4 regions of the Klebsiella sp. I138 genome follow, and region 4 is predicted to be linked to each of the others. Evidence: predicted binding sites of a transcription regulator. Region 4 holds the regulator's gene; each other region holds the start of a gene.
What was found. Region 4 encodes PurR, which represses purine synthesis genes. Its sites were predicted from a motif close to CANGCAAACGTTTGCNTG; they were not measured.
Positions count from the first base shown of each region.

Region 1: the regulator PurR is predicted to act here: its motif matches at 2,752-2,769, upstream of gcvT (glycine cleavage system aminomethyltransferase GcvT).
Region 2: the regulator PurR is predicted to act here: its motif matches at 2,675-2,692, upstream of purL (phosphoribosylformylglycinamidine synthase).
Region 3: the regulator PurR is predicted to act here: its motif matches at 3,422-3,439, upstream of pyrD (quinone-dependent dihydroorotate dehydrogenase).

Region 1 covers NZ_CP180447.1:5,033,746-5,038,625, reverse strand. The annotation lists gene gcvP (aminomethyl-transferring glycine dehydrogenase) at 1-1,030, opposite strand, end outside; gene gcvH (glycine cleavage system protein GcvH) at 1,142-1,531, opposite strand; gene gcvT (glycine cleavage system aminomethyltransferase GcvT) at 1,555-2,649, opposite strand; gene ubiI (FAD-dependent 2-octaprenylphenol hydroxylase) at 3,085-4,287, opposite strand; gene ubiH (2-octaprenyl-6-methoxyphenyl hydroxylase) at 4,298-4,880, opposite strand, start outside.
Region 2 covers NZ_CP180447.1:7,617-12,496, forward strand. The annotation lists gene yfhb (phosphatidylglycerophosphatase C) at 1-416, shown strand, start outside; gene tadA (tRNA adenosine(34) deaminase TadA) at 476-982, shown strand; gene mltF (membrane-bound lytic murein transglycosylase MltF) at 979-2,592, opposite strand; gene purL (phosphoribosylformylglycinamidine synthase) at 2,767-4,880, shown strand, end outside.
Region 3 covers NZ_CP180447.1:2,213,382-2,218,261, forward strand. The annotation lists gene rlmKL (bifunctional 23S rRNA (guanine(2069)-N(7))-methyltransferase RlmK/23S rRNA (guanine(2445)-N(2))-methyltransferase RlmL) at 1-391, opposite strand, end outside; gene ACMYSK_RS10395 (YcbX family protein) at 490-1,599, shown strand; gene zapC (cell division protein ZapC) at 1,606-2,148, opposite strand; gene pyrD (quinone-dependent dihydroorotate dehydrogenase) at 2,316-3,326, opposite strand; gene ssuE (NADPH-dependent FMN reductase) at 3,578-4,153, shown strand; gene ACMYSK_RS10415 (sulfonate ABC transporter substrate-binding protein) at 4,146-4,880, shown strand, end outside.
Region 4 covers NZ_CP180447.1:1,088,345-1,093,224, reverse strand. The annotation lists gene ACMYSK_RS05045 (MFS transporter) at 1-952, opposite strand, end outside; gene ACMYSK_RS05040 (YnhF family membrane protein) at 1,115-1,204, opposite strand; gene purR (HTH-type transcriptional repressor PurR) at 1,500-2,525, shown strand; gene punR (DNA-binding transcriptional activator PunR) at 2,544-3,455, opposite strand; gene punC (purine nucleoside transporter PunC) at 3,568-4,752, shown strand.

The DNA of each region.
Region 1 (4,880 bases), 1.6 Mb from region 4:
TGTTTGCCAGCAGCACCTGGGAGGTACAAATATTGGAGTTCGCTTTCTCGCGACGGATATGCTGTTCGCGGGTCTGCATCGCCATACGCAGTGCAGTGTTACCGGCGGCATCTTTTGATACGCCGATAATACGGCCCGGCATTGAGCGTTTAAATTCATCTTTCGCAGCAAAGAAGGCTGCGTGTGGGCCGCCGTAGCCCATCGGTACGCCAAAACGCTGAGCGGAACCGAAAACGATATCCGCCCCCTGTTTGCCCGGCGCGGTCAACAGAACCAGCGCCATAAAGTCTGCGGCAACGCTGACCACGACTTTGCGTGCTTTTAGTTCGGTAATCAGCTTGCTGTAGTCATGAATTTCGCCGGTGGTGCCAACCTGTTGCAGCAGCACGCCAAAAACGTCCTGATGGTCGAGAGCTTTTTCGGCATCATCGACGATGACATCAAAGCCGAAGGTTTCAGCACGGGTTCGGACCACGTCCAGGGTCTGCGGATGTACATCGGCGGCAACAAAGAAACGGTTCGCATTCTTCAGCTTGCTGACGCGTTTGGCCATCGCCATCGCTTCAGCACCGGCGGTGGCTTCATCCAGCAGCGAGGCGGAGGCAATATCCAGCCCGGTCAGATCGAGAGTCACCTGCTGGAAGTTGAGCAGAGATTCCAGGCGACCCTGGGAAACTTCTGGCTGATATGGCGTGTAGGCGGTGTACCAGCCCGGGTTTTCCAGCATATTACGCTGAATAACCGGCGGCAGCTGCACGGCGGTGTAGCCCATGCCGATGTAAGACTTGAAGCGCTTGTTACGACCGGCTATCGCCTTCAGTTCCGCCAGCGCGGCGAATTCGGTGGTCGCGTCCCCTACCTGAGGGGGTGTCGCCAGCTGAATATCCTGCGGCACAATCTGGCCGATCAGGGCGTTAAGCGAATCGGCGCCGACGGTGTTCAGCATCTCTTGCTGTTGCTGAGCATCCGGGCCGATGTGACGTTCAATAAAGGCGCCGCGGTTTTCAAGCTGACCTAAAGTCTGAGTCATGAGCGATGGTTCCTGAAACGTGCAGTGAATCGTATGTGTCTTTACTTACCTGAACAGGCAAAATCGTTCACGCTGCCGGCAGCAGATGCCAGCAGCGTGAGGGCAACGTCTTTATTCGTTTTCCAGCAGCGCCGCATAGGCTGCCGCATCCAACAGGGCCGCAACCTGAGCTTCATCGCTGGCCTTAATTTTAAAGATCCAGCCGTCAGCATACGGGTCGCTGTTCACCAGCTCCGGAGAGTCGTTCAGCTCTTCGTTCACTGCTACGATTTCACCGCTAACCGGGGCATAAATATCTGATGCCGCTTTCACCGATTCGGCAACCGCGCAGTCGTCGCCCGCTTCAACGGTCGCACCGACGTCCGGCAGATCGACGAAAACCATATCGCCAAGCAGCTCCTGGGCGTGTTCGGTGATCCCGACGGTGTAGGTACCGTCAGCTTCTTTGCGCAGCCATTCGTGTTCTTTACTGTATTTCAGTTCTGCTGGTACGTTGCTCATCAATTAATCTCCAAAAAAGGGAATCACACCACGGCTTTGCCGTTGCGTACAAAAACAGGTTTAGTCACTTTTACCGGCATTTCGCGGTTGCGAATCTGCACAATGGCCGTATCACCGATGCCGGCCGGTACGCGCGCCAGCGCAATACTGTAGCCCAGCGTCGGGGAGAAGGTGCCGCTGGTGATAATACCTTCTTTCTGATTACCGTCAGCATCGGCAAAACGCACCGGCAGGCCGCCGCGCAGCACGCCTTTCTCGGTCATCACCAGACCCACCAGCTGCTCGGTACCTCTTTCTCGCTGCAGTTCCAGCGCTTCACGACCGATGAACGGGCGATCTGCGGGTTCCCAGGCGATGGTCCACCCCATATTGGCCGCCAGCGGAGAGATACTTTCATCCATCTCCTGGCCATACAGGTTCATCCCCGCTTCCAGACGCAGGGTATCGCGAGCGCCCAGACCGCAAGGCTTCACGCCCGCGTCCAGCAGGCCACGCCAGAAATCAGCCGCCTGCTCATTCGGCAGAGCGATTTCATATCCGGCTTCGCCGGTATAGCCGGTCGTCGCAATAAACAGATCGCCGGTCTGCACGCCAAAGAAGGGTTTCATCCCTTCTACGGCCTGACGCTGTGCGTCGGTGAACAGCGTTGCCGCTTTCGCTTTCGCCTGCGGCCCCTGTACGGCAATCAGAGAAAGATCGTCGCGGACGGTCATCTCAAGGCCATAGGGTTCAGCCTGCTGGGTAATCCAGGCGAGGTCTTTTTCACGGGTGGCGGAGTTCACAACGAGGCGGAAATAATCTTCGGCAAGGAAATAGACAATCAGGTCATCGATGACGCCGGCGGATGCGGTAAGCATTCCGGTATACAGCGCTTTACCGGGTACCGTGAGCTTCGCGACATCGTTAGCCAGCAGATAGCGCAGGAACTCCCGAATGCGGCTGCCGTGGAAGTCGACGATGGTCATGTGCGAGACATCGAACATACCGGCATCGCCTCGCACCGCGTGGTGCTCATCAATCTGGGAACCGTAATGTAGCGGCATCATCCAGCCATGGAAGTCCACCATGCGAGCGCCGCACAGCGTGTGTTGTTCATACAACGGAGTCTGTTGAGCCATCTTTTCCTCATCGAATAAAACGGAACCAGCTACTATTTTGGGCGGTGGCATCAGGGTGGTTTCGCACCACAAAGTCCACCGTCGGCGCCGCATTAGGGTACCGACGCAAACGTTCTCTTTTGCCTGAACTTACCACCTAACCCGACGCTAAACCATAAGCTAAATCAGGACATCAGATTAGCTTATGGCTAAAAGCCGCCAAAAAGACTACAGAGTTATCGACTGGGAAAAAGCGATTTACACCACATAAAATCAACACCATTCGCTGAAAACACCGAGCATGATGGTATTTTATGCGAAAAAAGAGGCCTGTTTTCTGTATCGAAAAAAGAGGCGCATTAATAAAACTAATGCGAAAAAATGAGTGAGATTAGATTATTTCAAATGAGAGGAGGAAACCCGGCGCAGAGGCCGGGAGAGAGAAGTGTGACGCGGTTAACGTAACCAAGCAGGAAGATCGTTTAAGCCCATTGCCTGGCGAATCAGCTGCGGTTTGACGCCCGGTAGCGTATCCGCCAGCTTAAGGCCGATATCACGCAGCAGTTTCTTCGCCGGGTTGCTGCCAGAGAACATTTCACGGAAACCCTGCATACCTGCGAGCATCATTGCGGCGCTGTGTTTGCGGCTGCGTTCATAGCGGCGCAGATAGAGGTACTGACCAATATCTTTGCCCTGCGTATGCAGGCGCCGGAGTTCATCGATCAGCTCCGCTGCGTCCATGAAGCCCAGATTCACCCCTTGTCCGGCCAGCGGGTGGATGGTGTGAGCAGCATCGCCAACCAGCGCCAGGCGATGCGCAGCAAACTGGCGCGCGTAGCGACCGGTCAGCGGGAAGGTTTGACGCTCGCTTTCAAGGTGGCACAGGCCTAAACGGTTATCGAAGGCAACATTCAGCGCCTGATTAAACGCCGCTTCGTCCGCCTGCTGCATACGCTGCGCTTCCTGCGGCGATAGCGACCAGACAATGGAACACAGATGCGGATCGTTCAGCGGCAGGAATGCCAGAATGCCGTCGCCGTGAAACGCCTGGCGGGCAACCGCCTGATGTGGCTCTTCGGTACGAACGGTGGCAACCAGCGCATGGTGGCGATAGTCCCAGAACGTCAGCGGAATATCCGCTTTGTTGCGCAACCAGGAGTTCGCGCCATCGGCGCCGACCACCAGCCGGGCGGTCAACATCGTGCCATCCTGCAAACTCAGGAACGCCTCGTTTTCGCCCCATGCCACCTGTTGCAGCTGAGCCGGAGCCAGCAGCGTGACATCGGCGCAACGCTGCGCCTTCTGCCATAGCGCATGATGAACAACCGCATTTTCAATAATATGGCCAAGATGGCTGAACCCCATGCTCCGATCGTCAAAGCTGATGTGGCCAAAGCTGTCTTTATCCCATACTTCCATGCCGTGGTAACAGCTGGCGCGTCGGGCGATAATCTCCGGCCAGACGTCCAGCCTGGTGAGCAGTTTTTCGCTGGCGGCATTAATGGCTGATACCCGCAGCGCCGGCGGCTCATCGGCGTTCAATGGCTGTGGCTCGGCTTGTTCGAGCACCGCGACCCGCAGCCCGCTCCCCTGCAAGCCACAGGCTACCGCCAGCCCCACCATGCCACCGCCAACAATGGCAACATCAACACTTTGCACGTTCAACTCCTTAACGAGGAACCCAACCGAGGGTACGCTGCGCCAGCGCATCGCGCGCCGGGGTAAATAATTCCATCGCCATCAGACCCACGTTACGCCCCGCAACCAGCGGCGCCCAACGATTAGCGAACAGATGAACCAGCCCATCGGTCACGCCGATAGTCGCGGCCTTATCATCCGCACGCCGCGCCTGATAGTGACAAAGAAGTGAGTAATCACCGGGGTCCTGTCCGTCAACACAGGCTTGCGCCAGCGTTTCCGCCAGGCTCATAACATCCCGCAGGCCGAGATTGAAGCCCTGCCCGGCGATCGGATGCAGCGTTTGCGCCGCATTCCCGACCAGCGCCAGACGGTGAGAAACCGGGCGCGTCGCGGTGGTAAGCGTCAGCGGATAAACGCTGCGTTTCCCGGCATGGGTGATGCGCCCCAGCCGCCAGCCAAACGCCTGTTGCAGCTGCTCGCAAAATTGTGCGTCGGACCAGGCCTGCACTTCATCACGCTGTGACTGCGGGTGACACCATACCAGTGAGCAACGCCCACGCGACATGGGCAGCATGGCCAGCGGGCCGTGCTCGGTGAACCGTTCAAAGGCC
Region 2 (4,880 bases), 1.1 Mb from region 4:
GCAGCGAGCGCGCGCTAAAACAGCTTGAGGCCGATTTTGCCCGCTGGTTTCGCCAGCGCGTGACCGCTTTTCCCGTTGTGCAGGCCCGGCTGAGTGACTACCTGACCCGTCACGATGCTGACGTCTGGCTGATTACCGGGTCGCCGCAATCGCTGGTTGAACAGGTCTATAGTGATAGCGCCTGGCTGCCGCGGGTGAATGTCATCGCCAGCCGGATGGAGCGCCGCTGCGGAGGCTGGGGGCTGTCGCTACGCTGTCTGGGCCATGAGAAGGTTATCCAACTGGAGCAAAAAATCGGTGCGCCGTTGCAGCTATACAGCGGCTATAGCGATAGCGAGCAGGACAATCCGCTGCTTCATTTCTGTCAGCACCGCTGGCGGGTCACCCCGCAGGGCGATCTTCACCAGTTAGAATAGTGTGCATTGTTTGCCGGCCATGTATAATGCGCCCCGCTTTTTCCGCAGGAGTGCCCGTTTTGTCTGACCATGAACTGAACGATGAATACTGGATGCGTCACGCTCTGACGCTGGCTAAACGCGCCTGGGAAGAGGGCGAAGTGCCGGTGGGTGCCGTACTGGTACACAACAATCAGGTGATCGGCGAAGGTTGGAACCGGCCAATCGGGCGCCACGATCCGACGGCACACGCTGAAATTATGGCGTTGCGTCAAGGAGGACTGGTGCTGCAAAACTATCGCCTGATTGACGCGACGCTGTACGTCACGCTCGAGCCGTGCGTGATGTGCGCCGGTGCGATGGTCCATAGCCGGATTTCGCGGCTGGTATTTGGTGCCCGGGATGCAAAAACTGGCGCGGCCGGCTCGCTGATCGATGTTCTGCACCACCCGGGTATGAACCATCGCGTGGAGATAGATGAAGGAATACTGGCGGAGTCGTGCTCAGGCATGCTCAGTGACTTTTTCCGCTGGCGGCGGGAGGAGAAAAAAGCCTTGAAAAAGGCGCGTCAGGCCGGGGACGCTTAGTGCCCCAGTCCCGGGATTTTCAGCCTGGCGTTGTCGACTAACGATTCCGCGCGAAACTGGAAAAAGGGTATTGTTCGCTGCTCTTTATCCAGTTCATCCGGCATTACCGCCGGATAGTCTCCGGCAATGGCCAGCCGCTGTTCATCCTTTCTCTCTTTTTCTGACAGGTAGCCCACCAGGCTGATGTGGTATTTGCGGATATTTTCCACGTACGCATAGGCTTCGTGCCCTCGCGCATAGCCATATTTCAGCCGGCTGTAATAGGGCTTCTGGCTGAGCAGCGGCAAACGCTGTTTGACGTCCGCCCAGCTGTCGGGATTGCCTTTCTGTTTTTTGGTCAGCGAAATGGCGTCAAGAATATGCGCGTAACCCATATTGTAAGCCGCCAATGCAAACCAGATCCGTTCATCTTTAGGGACCGAATCCGGTATCTTATTCATCATATCCTGCAGGTAGCGCATACCGCCGTTAAGGCTCTGTTCCGCATCTGTGCGGTCGGTTAACCCCAGACTCTGTGCGGTGTTTCGAGTCAGCATCATCATACCGCGTACCCCGGTGGGCGAGGTCGCCTGCGGATCCCAGTGTGACTCCTGCCACGAGATAGCCGCCAGCAGGCGCCAGTCGATTTGGCGCGCGTATTTCTCAAACATCGGCTGCAGGTCAGGCAGAATATTTTCAACGGCGCGCAGGAACGTACGCGTATCGACATAATCGAAATCGTTGCCGTGGCCGAGGTATTTTTCTTCCAGTCTCGCCAGCGTGCCGTCCTCATTCATATTGTTGAAGAAATCCAGCATTGCCGCAGACAGTGAATTATCCTCGCTTTTGACGCTAAACCAGGTCACCGGTTGTTCATCGCTGATATCCAGGGCGACGGCCAGTTCCGGATGCACGCGCTGGAACAGACTGACCGCGACTGAATCAGCAATGGTGTAATCCACTTCGCCATCGATAACCGCCTGCATTAGCGCCGTTGTTCCGCGCTTCTCATCCACGCGCCAGCCAAGATCCGGGAATTTATTCCCTTTCAGCGCCTGCAGGTCGTTAATGGCGACGTGGCCTGGGGCAATCACCAGCTGTTCTGCCGTGAGGTTGGCGAGGCTACGCGGGCGCAGGTTACCAACCCGATAGACCAGCTGCTGTGATACTGAATAGTAGCCGGGTCCCGGCTGATAATTTTTGACCCGCTCTGAGTTGTAGACCAGCCCGGCAGCGAGCATATCGGCATTGCCGTTATCGAGGTCATCGAACAGCTGGCTGATATTTTGCCGGACGGTTACCTTCAGCTTAACGCCGAGGTAATCGGCAAACTGCTGTGCGAGCTCGTAATCCAGCCCGTAGGTTTTGTTATTGATGGTCGCGAAGGTTAGCGGCGAATTGATGGTACTGACGCGCAGCTCACCGCGCGCCATAATCCCTGCGACGCGGTTCTCCGGCTTTCCGGACCACGGGATCGACGGCCACAGGGCGGCCGCCAGCAATAAGGTCACAATGCCGATGAGCAGATAATTAATCTTTAGTTTTTTCAGATAGTTAATCTTCTGCAGCTCTGTGTTCCTCAGCAGGCTATGAGCGGAAAAGTTAAAAGACAGTCGTCGAATGAGCGGCATTTTGCTTAAGAATGCGCCAGTTGGCAACTTATTCGCGAGGAAGGTCACATTAATTGATAAACCAGGGGAATGATTTTATTTCCACGCAAACGGTTTCGTCGAGGCTCAGGATTCACTATAATGGCGCCCGTTTCCCCCCTGGCTCATATTGAAAGCTGCGAAGACGAGAGACTTATGATGGAAATTTTGCGTGGTTCACCTGCACTGTCGGCATTTCGTGTTAATAAACTGCTGGCACGTTTCCAGGCGGCCAACCTGCCGGTTAGCACAATATATGCAGAGTATGTTCATTTTGCCGAACTGAACGCGCCGCTCAGCGGTGATGAACGTGAGAGGCTGGCGCGACTGCTCAAGTATGGCCCACATTTAAACAGCCATACCCCAACCGGTAAATTACTGCTCGTCACTCCCCGCCCTGGCACCATCTCCCCCTGGTCTTCTAAAGCTACCGATATTGCCCATAACTGCGGCCTGTCGCAGGTTGCGCGCCTTGAGCGCGGCGTGGCGTACTATGTGGAAGCCAACACGCTGAGTGAAGAGCAGTGGGCCGCTGTCGCGAGTGAACTCCACGACCGAATGATGGAAAGCGTCTTTAGCGCGCTGGAAGAGGGCGAAAAGCTGTTTGCTCAGCATCAGCCGACGCCGGTGACCAGCGTTGACCTGCTGGGCCAGGGACGTCAGGCGCTGATTGATGCGAACCTGCGACTGGGGCTGGCGCTGGCAGAAGACGAAATCGACTATCTGCAGGATGCGTTTAACAAGCTTGGCCGCAACCCGAACGACATCGAGTTGTATATGTTTGCGCAGGCGAACTCCGAGCACTGCCGCCACAAGATTTTTAACGCCGACTGGGTCATCGATGGCGAACAGCAGCCGAAGTCGCTGTTTAAGATGATCAAAAACACCTTCGAAAAAACGCCTGATTACGTTCTGTCCGCTTATAAAGATAACGCCGCGGTCATGGAAGGTTCTCAGGTAGGGCGCTTCTTCGCCGATCGCGAAAAAGGCCGCTATGACTACCATCAGGAAGACGCTCATATCCTGATGAAAGTAGAAACGCATAACCACCCGACGGCCATTTCTCCGTGGCCGGGCGCGGCGACCGGCTCCGGCGGTGAAATCCGCGATGAAGGGGCTACCGGCCGCGGAGCGAAGCCGAAAGCAGGCCTGGTGGGCTTCTCGGTTTCCAACCTGCGTATTCCTGGCTTTGAACAGCCGTGGGAAGAAGATTTCGGTAAGCCGGACCGCATTGTCACCGCGCTGGATATTATGACCGATGGCCCGCTGGGCGGCGCCGCATTTAACAACGAATTCGGTCGCCCGGCGCTGAACGGCTATTTCCGTACCTATGAAGAAAAAGTCACCAGCCATAACGGCGAAGAGCTGCGCGGGTATCACAAACCGATCATGCTGGCAGGCGGTATTGGCAACATCCGCGGCGAACACGTGCAGAAAGGTGAAATTATCGTTGGGGCGAAACTGATCGTGCTTGGCGGCCCGGCGATGAATATCGGTCTGGGCGGCGGAGCGGCTTCTTCGATGGCGTCCGGTCAGTCCGATGCCGATCTCGATTTCGCCTCCGTGCAACGTGATAACCCGGAAATGGAACGCCGCTGTCAGGAAGTCATCGACCGCTGCTGGCAGCTGGGCGATGAAAACCCGATTCTGTTTATCCACGACGTCGGTGCGGGCGGCCTGTCTAACGCCATGCCGGAGCTGGTCAGCGACGGCGGGCGCGGCGGTAAATTCCAGCTGCGCGATATCCTGAGCGACGAGCCGGGCATGAGCCCGCTGGAGATCTGGTGTAACGAATCCCAGGAACGTTATGTGCTGGCGGTTGCCCCGGAACAGCTGCCGCTGTTTGATGAACTGTGCCGCCGCGAGCGCGCGCCGTATGCGGTGATCGGTGAAGCTACCGAAGAGCTGCACCTGAACATGAGCGATTCCCACTTCAACGACCAGCCGATCGATCTGCCGCTGGATGTGCTGCTGGGTAAAACACCGAAAATGACCCGCGATGTCCAGACGCTGAAAGCCAAAGGCGACGCGCTGGATCGCCAGGACATTACTCTTGCCGATGCCGTGAATCGCGTTCTGCATTTGCCGGCCGTCGCCGAGAAAACCTTCCTCGTGACTATCGGCGACCGTACCGTGACCGGGATGGTGGCACGCGATCAGATGGTTGGTCCGTGGCAGATCCCGGTGGCAAACTGCGCGGTGACCACCGCTAGCCTCGATAGCTACTACGGCGAAGCGATGGCGATTGGCGAACGTGCGCCGGTTGCGCT
Region 3 (4,880 bases), 1.1 Mb from region 4:
CGACGTTTGGTCGCGGCAGATTTTTGCGCGTGAAGCTGTCGACTATCGCATCTTTGACCTTTAACGCCCCGTACTGGCTGTTACGAATCTCATCGTTCAGCCCGCTAAAATGCACGGCGAAAGTAGCGTCGGTGGTGAAAATCTCCGTCCATGGAATGGCCTGTACGCCGAGGTACAGGTCCAGGTCGCTGTACACGCTACACTGACCCAGCGGCAGCATGATGCGCGAAGCCAGTCGGCTCCACATCAGGCTTTGATACAGCAGACGCGTATCTCCCTGAAAATGGACCCCGCCCTGGACTACCTGGCAGTCCACTGCGCCAAGTGCTTCCAGTTCAGTTTTTAACAGCTCTTCAAGGCCACGAGCCGTACTGGCAAACAGAGAATTCATATCGTCACTTTTACTAAAAGAAAATTGTTGCGCATTATAGCCAATATGCGCCCCATGTCATAAAGTTAAAGGCTTATTTTTAAGCCCGGAGGCAGCGCATGATAACGCTCTCGCGACTTTTTATTCATCCCGTCAAATCCATGCGTGGAATTGGCCTGACGCACGCGTTTGCCGATATCAGCGGCCTGGCCTTCGATCGCGCGTTTATGGTGACGGAAACCGATGGCACTTTTATCACCGCCCGCCAGTTTCCCCAGATGGTGAAGTTTACACCCTCGCCACTGCACGACGGTCTTCATCTGACGGCAGTCGACGGCAGCAGTGCAATAGTGCGCTTCAGCGACTTTGCCCCTCAGGGTGAACCTACCGAGGTGTGGGGGAACCACTTCACCGCGCTGATTGCACCGCCATCGGTCAACCAGTGGCTCAGCGGTTTCTTTAACCGCGACGTTCAGCTCCGCTGGCTGGGCCCGCAGCTCACCCGGCGGGTTAAACGCCACGATGCCGTCCCGCTCACCTTTGCGGATGGTTTCCCCTATCTGCTGGCCAACGAAGCCTCGCTGCGCGATCTGCAAAGCCGCTGCCCGGCCAGCGTACAAATGGAACAGTTTCGCCCCAACCTGGTGGTGACCGGCGCCGCGGCCTGGGAAGAAAATACCTGGAAAGTCATTCGCATTGGTGACGTGGTTTTTGACGTGGCTAAGCCTTGCAGCCGCTGCGTGTTAACCACCGTCAGCCCGGAACGCGGGCAAAAGCATCCTTCCGGTGAACCGCTGGCCACGTTGCAGCGTTTCCGCACCGCGCTGGATAACGGGGATGTCGATTTTGGTCAAAACCTGATTGCCCGCAACAGCGGCGTGGTTCGCGTAGGCGACGAAGTGGAAGTGCTGACCCGTGGCCCGGCAAAAGCCTATGGCGCTGGCGAGAGCGATGATACGCCGACAGTTGCCGTCCAGCAGGACGCCGTCATTGAAATTGAATGGCAGGGGCAGCGTTTTAACGGCAATAATCAGCAGGTATTGCTGGAGCAGCTGGAGCAGAAAGGCATTCGAATCCCCTACTCCTGTCGGGCTGGGATTTGCGGCAGCTGCCGCATCAGACTTGAAGAAGGCGAAGTCAGCCCGCTGAAGAAAAACGCGGTGGCTGCGGATGGGACAATTCTGTGCTGCAGCTGCATACCGAAAACGGCTTTACGGCTGGCGCCTTAGCGTCTGTTAAACTGCCTGACCCAGGCTGTAGCTGGTCATCCCTTGTGCCGGCTGCAGTCTGTCATTCATAATCTTAATCACATCTCCCAGCTGCATTACGCGCCCGGCGACCGTCACCCCTGGCTGAGCCAGCAGACAAAGCGCAGCATTTTCACCCGATTCAACCACCAGCAAATTAACCTGCTGCCCGCTATCGCTTAGCCAGGCGCTCGCGGCGTCACCGCTGGCAGGCTGCCAACACTCTTCATGAGTCGTAAAGTGCCAGCTCTTGGGCATCTGTGGTTTCAGGAAGCGAATCGCGACCAGGGCGTTAAGCACTAACTCCGCGCGCTGCTCTTTAGATAATTCTATATCGCGACATTTTTCCTCGAAGGAAAAATATAACGCGGCGTCGTCAACACAGAATCCGGAAGGTGCAAAGGCATCGGGCGTTAACATCCGACGCGCAAAACGCGAACGGAACAACATACCATTGGCCAAATCGAGCATCATACGATCGTGCTCTTCATCGTAATACCAACGCCAGTTATCGTCAGGTTTAATTCGCATCGTTCCCCCGTCCTCTTTCCCGTCCATCGGTAATGCCATAGCATCCTGCAACAGAATAATGATCAAAATTAAGAAAAGACTAAAATGTCTAAATAAGCAACAATGAAGGAATATAAAACAACCAGGGCCGGAAATAAAGCCCTGGGGGAGATTAGAGGGGGAAAAGATTAGATATGGGTAACAATTTCTTTAATCAGCGGAGGTCCTTTAAAAATAAACCCGGAATAAATCTGAACGAGGCTGGCACCAGCGGCCATCTTTTCCCGTGCAGCGATCACCGAGTCAATCCCTCCGACTCCGATAATAGGCAAGCGACCATTTAATTCCGCCGCCAGCATACGGATAATTTCCGTGCTCTTTAATTGTAACGGACGGCCGCTAAGTCCACCGGTTTCATCACAGTATTTCATTCCCTGTACCAACGAACGATCGAGTGTCGTGTTGGTCGCAATGACGCCATCAATATTATGGCGAACTAAACTATCGGCAACCTGGATCAATTCTTCAAGAGAAAGATCCGGCGCGATCTTTACCGCCACAGGAACATATTTCTGATGTTTTTGCTGGAGCTCAAGCTGCTTATTTTTAATACCGGAGAGTAAATCGTCCAGGGCCTCGCCGTATTGCAGGGTACGCAATCCCGGGGTATTCGGCGAAGAGATATTAATGGCGATGTAACCCGCGTAAGGATAGATTTTTTCCATACAAATCAGGTAATCATCTTTACCCTGCTCGACCGGCGTATCCTTATTCTTACCGATATTAATACCGAGAATACCGTCAAAATGCGCCTTTTTTACGTTCTCCACCAGGTTATCAACACCGTGGTTATTAAAGCCCATACGGTTGATCAAACCTTCGGCATCTACCAGGCGGAAGATCCTCGGTTTATCGTTCCCCGGCTGCGGGCGCGGAGTCACGGTACCAATTTCAATAGAGCCAAAACCCATCGCGCCGAGCGCATCGATGCACTCGCCGTTCTTGTCCAGCCCCGCGGCCAGACCCAGCGGATTTTTAAACGTGAGTCCCATGCAGGTAACCGGCCTGGACGGCACCTTCTGGCGAACCAACATTTCCAGCGGCGTACCTGAAACACGGCGTAATTGTTGAAAAGTAACTTCATGAGCGCGCTCAGGATCGAGCTGAAAAAGGGCTTTACGAACGAAGGGGTAGTACATGAACTCTCCTGGATTCCCGGTGTGCAAACCGGGGGCGTATTATGTTCGATCGACGCCAGAAAGGGAATTGACCTACGACAAAAAATCTCGCATCCAACGCAAACGTTTACTTTTCTCTCCTCGCGTTATGCAATTTCTGACAAAACAAGGGTGGAAAAATCATTTAGGGAAATAAATCGGCTCTGTCACACTGACATCAAATGTTATCAATTATAGATAAATGCAAACATTTGGTTATAAGGAGAGAGAAGATGCGTGTTATTACACTTGCGGGCAGTCCGCGTTACCCTTCCCGTTCCAGCGCGCTTCTGGAATATGCCAGAGAGACGCTCTCCGCGGCAGATGTTGAAGTCTGCCACTGGCATCTGCAAAATTTTGCTCCGGAGGATCTCCTTTATGCGCGTTTCGATACCCCGGCGCTACGCACCCTGAACGAACAGCTGGCCGGTGCCGATGGGCTCATCATTGCCACTCCGGTCTATAAAGCTTCATTCTCCGGCGCGCTAAAGACGCTGCTCGACCTGCTCCCGGAGCGGGCTCTGGAGGGGAAAATCGTTCTACCGCTGGCCACAGGCGGCACGATCGCCCATATGCTGGCGGTGGATTATGCGCTGAAACCGGTGCTCAACGCCCTGAAAGCCCAGGAGATCCTGCATGGTGTTTTCGCCGATGATAGTCAGGTCACGGATTATCAGCACAAGCCACAGTTTACGCCCAACCTGCAGGGACGACTCGATCAGGCGCTGGAAACCTTCTGGCAGGCGCTGCACCGTCCGACCAGCCGCGCCCCGGCGCTGACGTCGATTCGCGGGGTGGAACATGTTTAATCCTCTGCGTATCCTCGCGCTAAGCGGGCTACTGACGCTGTCCGCCCTGGGTCATGCGGCAGAACCCGCGCCGGATGCTCTGCGCGTCGGCTACCAAAAAGGCAGCGTCAGTATGGTGCTGACCAAAAGCTATCAGATGCTGGAAAAACGCTACCCGAACACCAAAATCACCTGGGTAGAATTTCCCGCCGGCCCGCAGATGCTTGAAGCATTAAACGTAGGCAGCATCGATCTCGGTAGTACCGGCGATATTCCGCCGATTTTTGCCCAAGCCGCCGGGGCCGATCTGGTGTACGTCGGCGCGGAGCCGCCAAAACCGAAAGCGGAAGTTATTCTGGTCGCAGAAAACAGTCCAATCAAAAACGTTGCCGGGCTGAAGGGCCGTAAGGTAGCGTTCCAGAAAGGCTCCAGTTCCCATAACCTGCTGCTCCGGGCATTACAGCAGGCGGGGCTGAAGTTCAGCGATATTCAACCCGTCTATCTTGCGCCAGCCGACGCACGCGCCGCGTTTCAGCAGGGCAATGTTGATGCGTGGGCTATCTGGGATCCTTACTACTCAGCCGCTCTGCAACAAACGAGCGCCCGGGTGCTGAAAGATGGCACCGACCTCAAGCAAACCGGCTCGTTCTATCTGGCATCGCGCCCTTATGCAGAAAAAAACGGTTCCTTTATTACCGGAGTACTGGAGACATTCAGCCAGGCAGATGCCCTGACGCTGAGCCAACGT
Region 4 (4,880 bases):
CTCTCATTACCCGCATTTGCAGCGGCGGAACCACGGCGAAGGTTGCCGCACCCCAGACCACCATACTGATAGCGGCCCCCAACGGCGTCTGAGCGAGCAGCGGAATGGCCAGCATAATTACCATCAGCAGCAATAGAAAACCCTTTAGCGTCCCGGAGACGGAGCGGTCGGCAAATTTACCGCCCAGGTAGTTCCCCAGGGAGAAGCCGACGCCGATCAACACCAGCATCGCGGTGACGAACAGCGGTGAAGCATGCGTAATGGTGTGCAGCACCGGTGAAATATAGGTATAGAGCGTAAACATGGCCCCCGCGCCGAGCACGGTGGTCAGCAGCGCAGATAGCACCTGCGGGCGGAGCAGCACGGAGAGCTCCTGCTTAACATTCGGCCGATCGCCGGCGCTACCTTCAGGCAACGAGAACCACAGGCTGACCATCGCCACCAGCCCCAGCCCCGCAGTCGCCAGGAATGACATTCGCCAGCCGATTGTTTCGCCCAGCCAGGTTGCCGCCGGAACGCCGCCAATGTTGGCGATGGTCAATCCCATAAACATGGTCGCCACCGCACTGGCCTGCTTATGTTTCGGCACCACGCTCGCCGCCACCACCGAACCAAGGCCAAAGAAAGCGCCGTGATTCAGGCTGGTGATAATACGTGAGAGCAGCAGCGTGGTGTAATCCGGCGCCATTGAAGAGAGGACGTTACCCAGGGTGAATATCGCCATCAGAAATATCAGCGCATTTCTGCGCGCGCGATGAGAGAGCAGCAACGTCATTAACGGCGCTCCGACCATCACGCCAATCGCATAAGCGCTGATCAGCATCCCCGCCGCAGGAATAGAGACGTCGACGCCCCTGGCAATCACCGGCAGCAGTCCCATCGGGGAAAACTCCGTTGTGCCAATACCAAACGCGCCTATCGCCAGCGCTAACAAGGGAAAGTTGATTTTCATTCAATGACTCCAGCAGACCGTCATCAGCGACGGTATCTCATCAGAAGTCAAAAGCATGACATCAATCACAAAAAAACAGAAGTAAACGAAATGACAAAAGATTTTTGCGAAATTGATAATAATGGGGAATATTGGGGGAAAGAGGCCTCTCCCCCGACAAAATCAGTGCAGTACCGCTGTCAGCCCGGCGGCAACAATAAGACCCAGGACAATAATCGTTGTTGTCAGCGAAAACTTTAAATCTGTATCCATCAATTTTCCCCCCAGTTATCCCCACACGAAAAGTGAGCTTGCTCATTTTTACACAATATAGCGTAAAAATCTTCTGAGATTTAGGGTGATGCACATTTTTGCTCTTCCCCTTTGCCGCAAGATCGGACAAAATCCCACGCTAATTTGAAAGCGTATCGGCCATTGACCCCTTCCTGTCGTTCTGTGTCGTTTTCCCGACGTGATGCAATGTTGAACATTGTATTCAGGGTGTGTATAGGCAAACGTTTACGTATCGATAATCAGACGATCAGGTCAAGGTCTGGAGTGAGAAGTAATGGCAACAATTAAAGATGTAGCGAAGCGCGCAAACGTTTCCACTACAACAGTTTCACATGTAATTAACAAAACCCGCTTCGTTGCTGAAGAAACCCGCAACGCGGTTTGGGCGGCTATCAAAGAACTGCACTATTCCCCAAGTGCCGTGGCGCGAAGCCTGAAGGTTAATCACACCAAATCGATTGGCCTGCTGGCCACCAGCAGCGAAGCGGCCTATTTCGCTGAGATTATTGAAGCCGTAGAAAAGAGCTGTTTCCAGAAAGGCTATACCCTGATTCTGGGCAATGCGTGGAACGATCTCGAAAAGCAGCAGGCCTACCTGTCGATGATGGCGCAAAAGCGCGTTGATGGTCTGCTGGTCATGTGTTCCGAATACCCGGAATCGGTTCTCAGCATGCTGGAAGAGTATCGCCATATTCCCATGGTGGTGATGGACTGGGGTGAAGCAAAAGCTGACTTTACCGATTCAGTCATCGATAACGCCTTTGAAGGCGGCTATATGGCCGGCCGTTACCTGGTCGAACGCGGCCACCGCGAGATCGGCGTGATCCCAGGCCCGCTGGAACGCAATACCGGCGCCGGGCGCCTGGCGGGCTTTATGCAGGCCATGGAAGAAGCGCAGATCGTCGTGCCGGAAAACTGGATTGTTCAGGGGGACTTCGAACCAGAATCTGGCTATCGCGCAATGCAGCAGATCCTCAGTCAGCAGCATCGCCCGACGGCGGTCTTCTGCGGCGGCGATATTATGGCGATGGGTGCAATCTGCGCCGCAGACGAGATGGGCCTGCGCGTTCCGCAGGACATTTCCCTGATCGGCTATGATAACGTGCGCAACGCCCGCTATTTCAGCCCGGCGTTGACCACCATTCACCAGCCGAAAGATTCTCTCGGCGAAGCAGCCTTCAACATGTTGTTGGATCGTATCGTTAACAAGCGCGAAGAGTCGCAGTCTATCGAAGTCCACCCTCGTCTGGTCGAGCGTCGCTCCGTCGTCGACGGCCCGTTCGTCGACTACCGCCGCTAAATGTCCCTACGGCGCCGGTCACTCCGGCGCCCGCAGCCACTCCCGGTTTAACGTTTCACTGTCGCCCAGATAATCCAGCAGCCATGACAGCGCCGGAGACGTGTCGCTCTGCTGCCAGGTCAGACAGCACGCGGCATCCGGGAACGGGTTCTCCAGCTCAAGCGCCGTCCATTCGCCGCAATCGATCCATGGGCGAGCAAAATGGGTCGGCACCATTCCCACGCACAGTCCCGCCGACAGACAGGTCGCCGATGATTCCCAGTCCGGTACCACCACCCTTTTCTGGTTGTCCAGTAGCCAGGTCGTGCGTTTTGGTAACGATCGGGAGGTGTCTTCTCGCACCAGCGACGGCCAGTTGCGCAACACGTCATCGCTGAGCGGCCCCGTCATCTGCGCCAGCGGATGATGGCTCGCTACCACGCAATGCCAGCTCAGCATGCCCATATCGCGGAAGGCGTAGCGCCCACCCACTGGAATCGAACGGGTTGCGCCGATGGCCAGCTCCACGCGACCGTCGGCCAGCGCATCCCAGACGCCGTTGAACACTTCCTGAAACACAATCAGTTCGACATCCGGAAAATGGCGATAGAAATCGACAATCATTTGCCGCATCCGTGCTGACTTAACAATGTCATCGACGGCTATCGACAGCTGGCCGCGCCAGCCGTTGGCTATCTGCTGACACTGCTGACGGGTGATCTGCATTTTTTTGATAACAGAGCGCCCTTCCTGTAAAAACCAGACCCCGGCCGGCGTTAATTCGACGTCGCGATGGCGACGTTCAAACAGCGGCACCGCCAGCCACTCCTCCAGTTGACGTACGGTATAACTGACCGCTGAGGGTACGCGGTGTAGTTCCTGTGCCGCCGCGCTAAAGCTCCCGTTGCGGGCCACAGCATCAACAACTTCCAGTGAGTATTCGGACCACATATTCTGCCTGCAAAAATTTTGAATGCATGTAGCAAATATTAGCGTTTCACAAGCCAGAATGCACTCCCTACACTCTGCGGCATCATACCTGCATCAGAAGAAAGAGAACGTTATGCAACAACCCGGGAAAGGATTTTTAGTTTGGCTGGCGGGACTCAGCGTGCTGGGTTTCCTGGCTACCGACATGTATCTGCCGGCCTTTTCGGCCATTCAGCAAGATCTCAATACCTCTGCGGCATCGGTCAGCGCCAGCCTGAGCCTGTTCCTCGCCGGCTTCGCCATCGGGCAGCTGTTCTGGGGCCCGCTTTCAGACCGCTACGGCCGCAAACCGGTTCTGCTGATCGGACTGACAATTTTCGCTATCAGCTGCCTGGGCATGCTGTGGGTTCGCGATGCTACGCTGATGCTGGTACTTCGCTTTATTCAGGCAATCGGCGTCTGCGCGGCGGCGGTCACCTGGCAGGCGATGGTTACGGACTATTATCCCGCCCAGCGCACTAACCGCATTTTCGCCACCATCATGCCGCTGGTTGGCTTATCGCCGGCCCTCGCACCCTTGCTCGGCAGCTGGCTGCTCGCGCATCTGGAATGGCAGGCCATCTTTGCCACTCTTTTCGCCATCACCCTGCTACTGATGGTGCCCGCCCTGCGTCTGAAGCCGGTCATCAAGCCGACGGGAGGCAGCGAGAAAAAACTGACGTTTATGACGCTGCTGCGCTCGCGCGAATACAGCGGAAACGTACTGATTTACGCCGCCTGCTCCGCCAGCTTTTTTGCCTGGCTGACCGGGTCACCGTTTATTCTGCATGACATGGGCTATAGCCCGACCGCTATTGGTTTAAGCTATGTTCCGCAGACGATCGCCTTTTTAGTCGGCGGCTACGGGTGCCGGGCAGCGCTGCAAAAATGGCAGGGTCAACAGCTGCTGCCGTGGCTGCTGGTTATTTTCGCCGTCAGCGTTGCCGCGACCTGGATGGTGGGGCTGGTTGAGAATGTGTCAATTATTGCGGTGATGGTTCCCTTCTGCGTAATGGCTATCGTCAACGGCGGGATTTATCCTATCGTTGTCGCCCAGGCGTTGAAGCCGTTCCCACAGGCAACAGGTCGCGCCGCAGCGCTGCAAAATACCCTGCAGCTGGGACTGTGCTTCCTGACCAGCCTACTGGTCTCTGCGTTAATTGCCACGCCGCTGCTGACGACCACCAGCGTCATGCTGGTCTCCATCGTACTGGCCGGGATAGGCTATTTGATGCAGCGGCAGGCTACTTGCCTGACGGCCGAATCGTCGCACGCATAAATGCGTTTCAGTGATGTTACGGCCCAGTAATTAGCCTGCTAATATATTTTTATTGAAAGGCCGTTATCAGCGGCCTATACTGGATCCTGCTTCACATAAATAGAAATTTTTTTGATTTTAACGGGGGC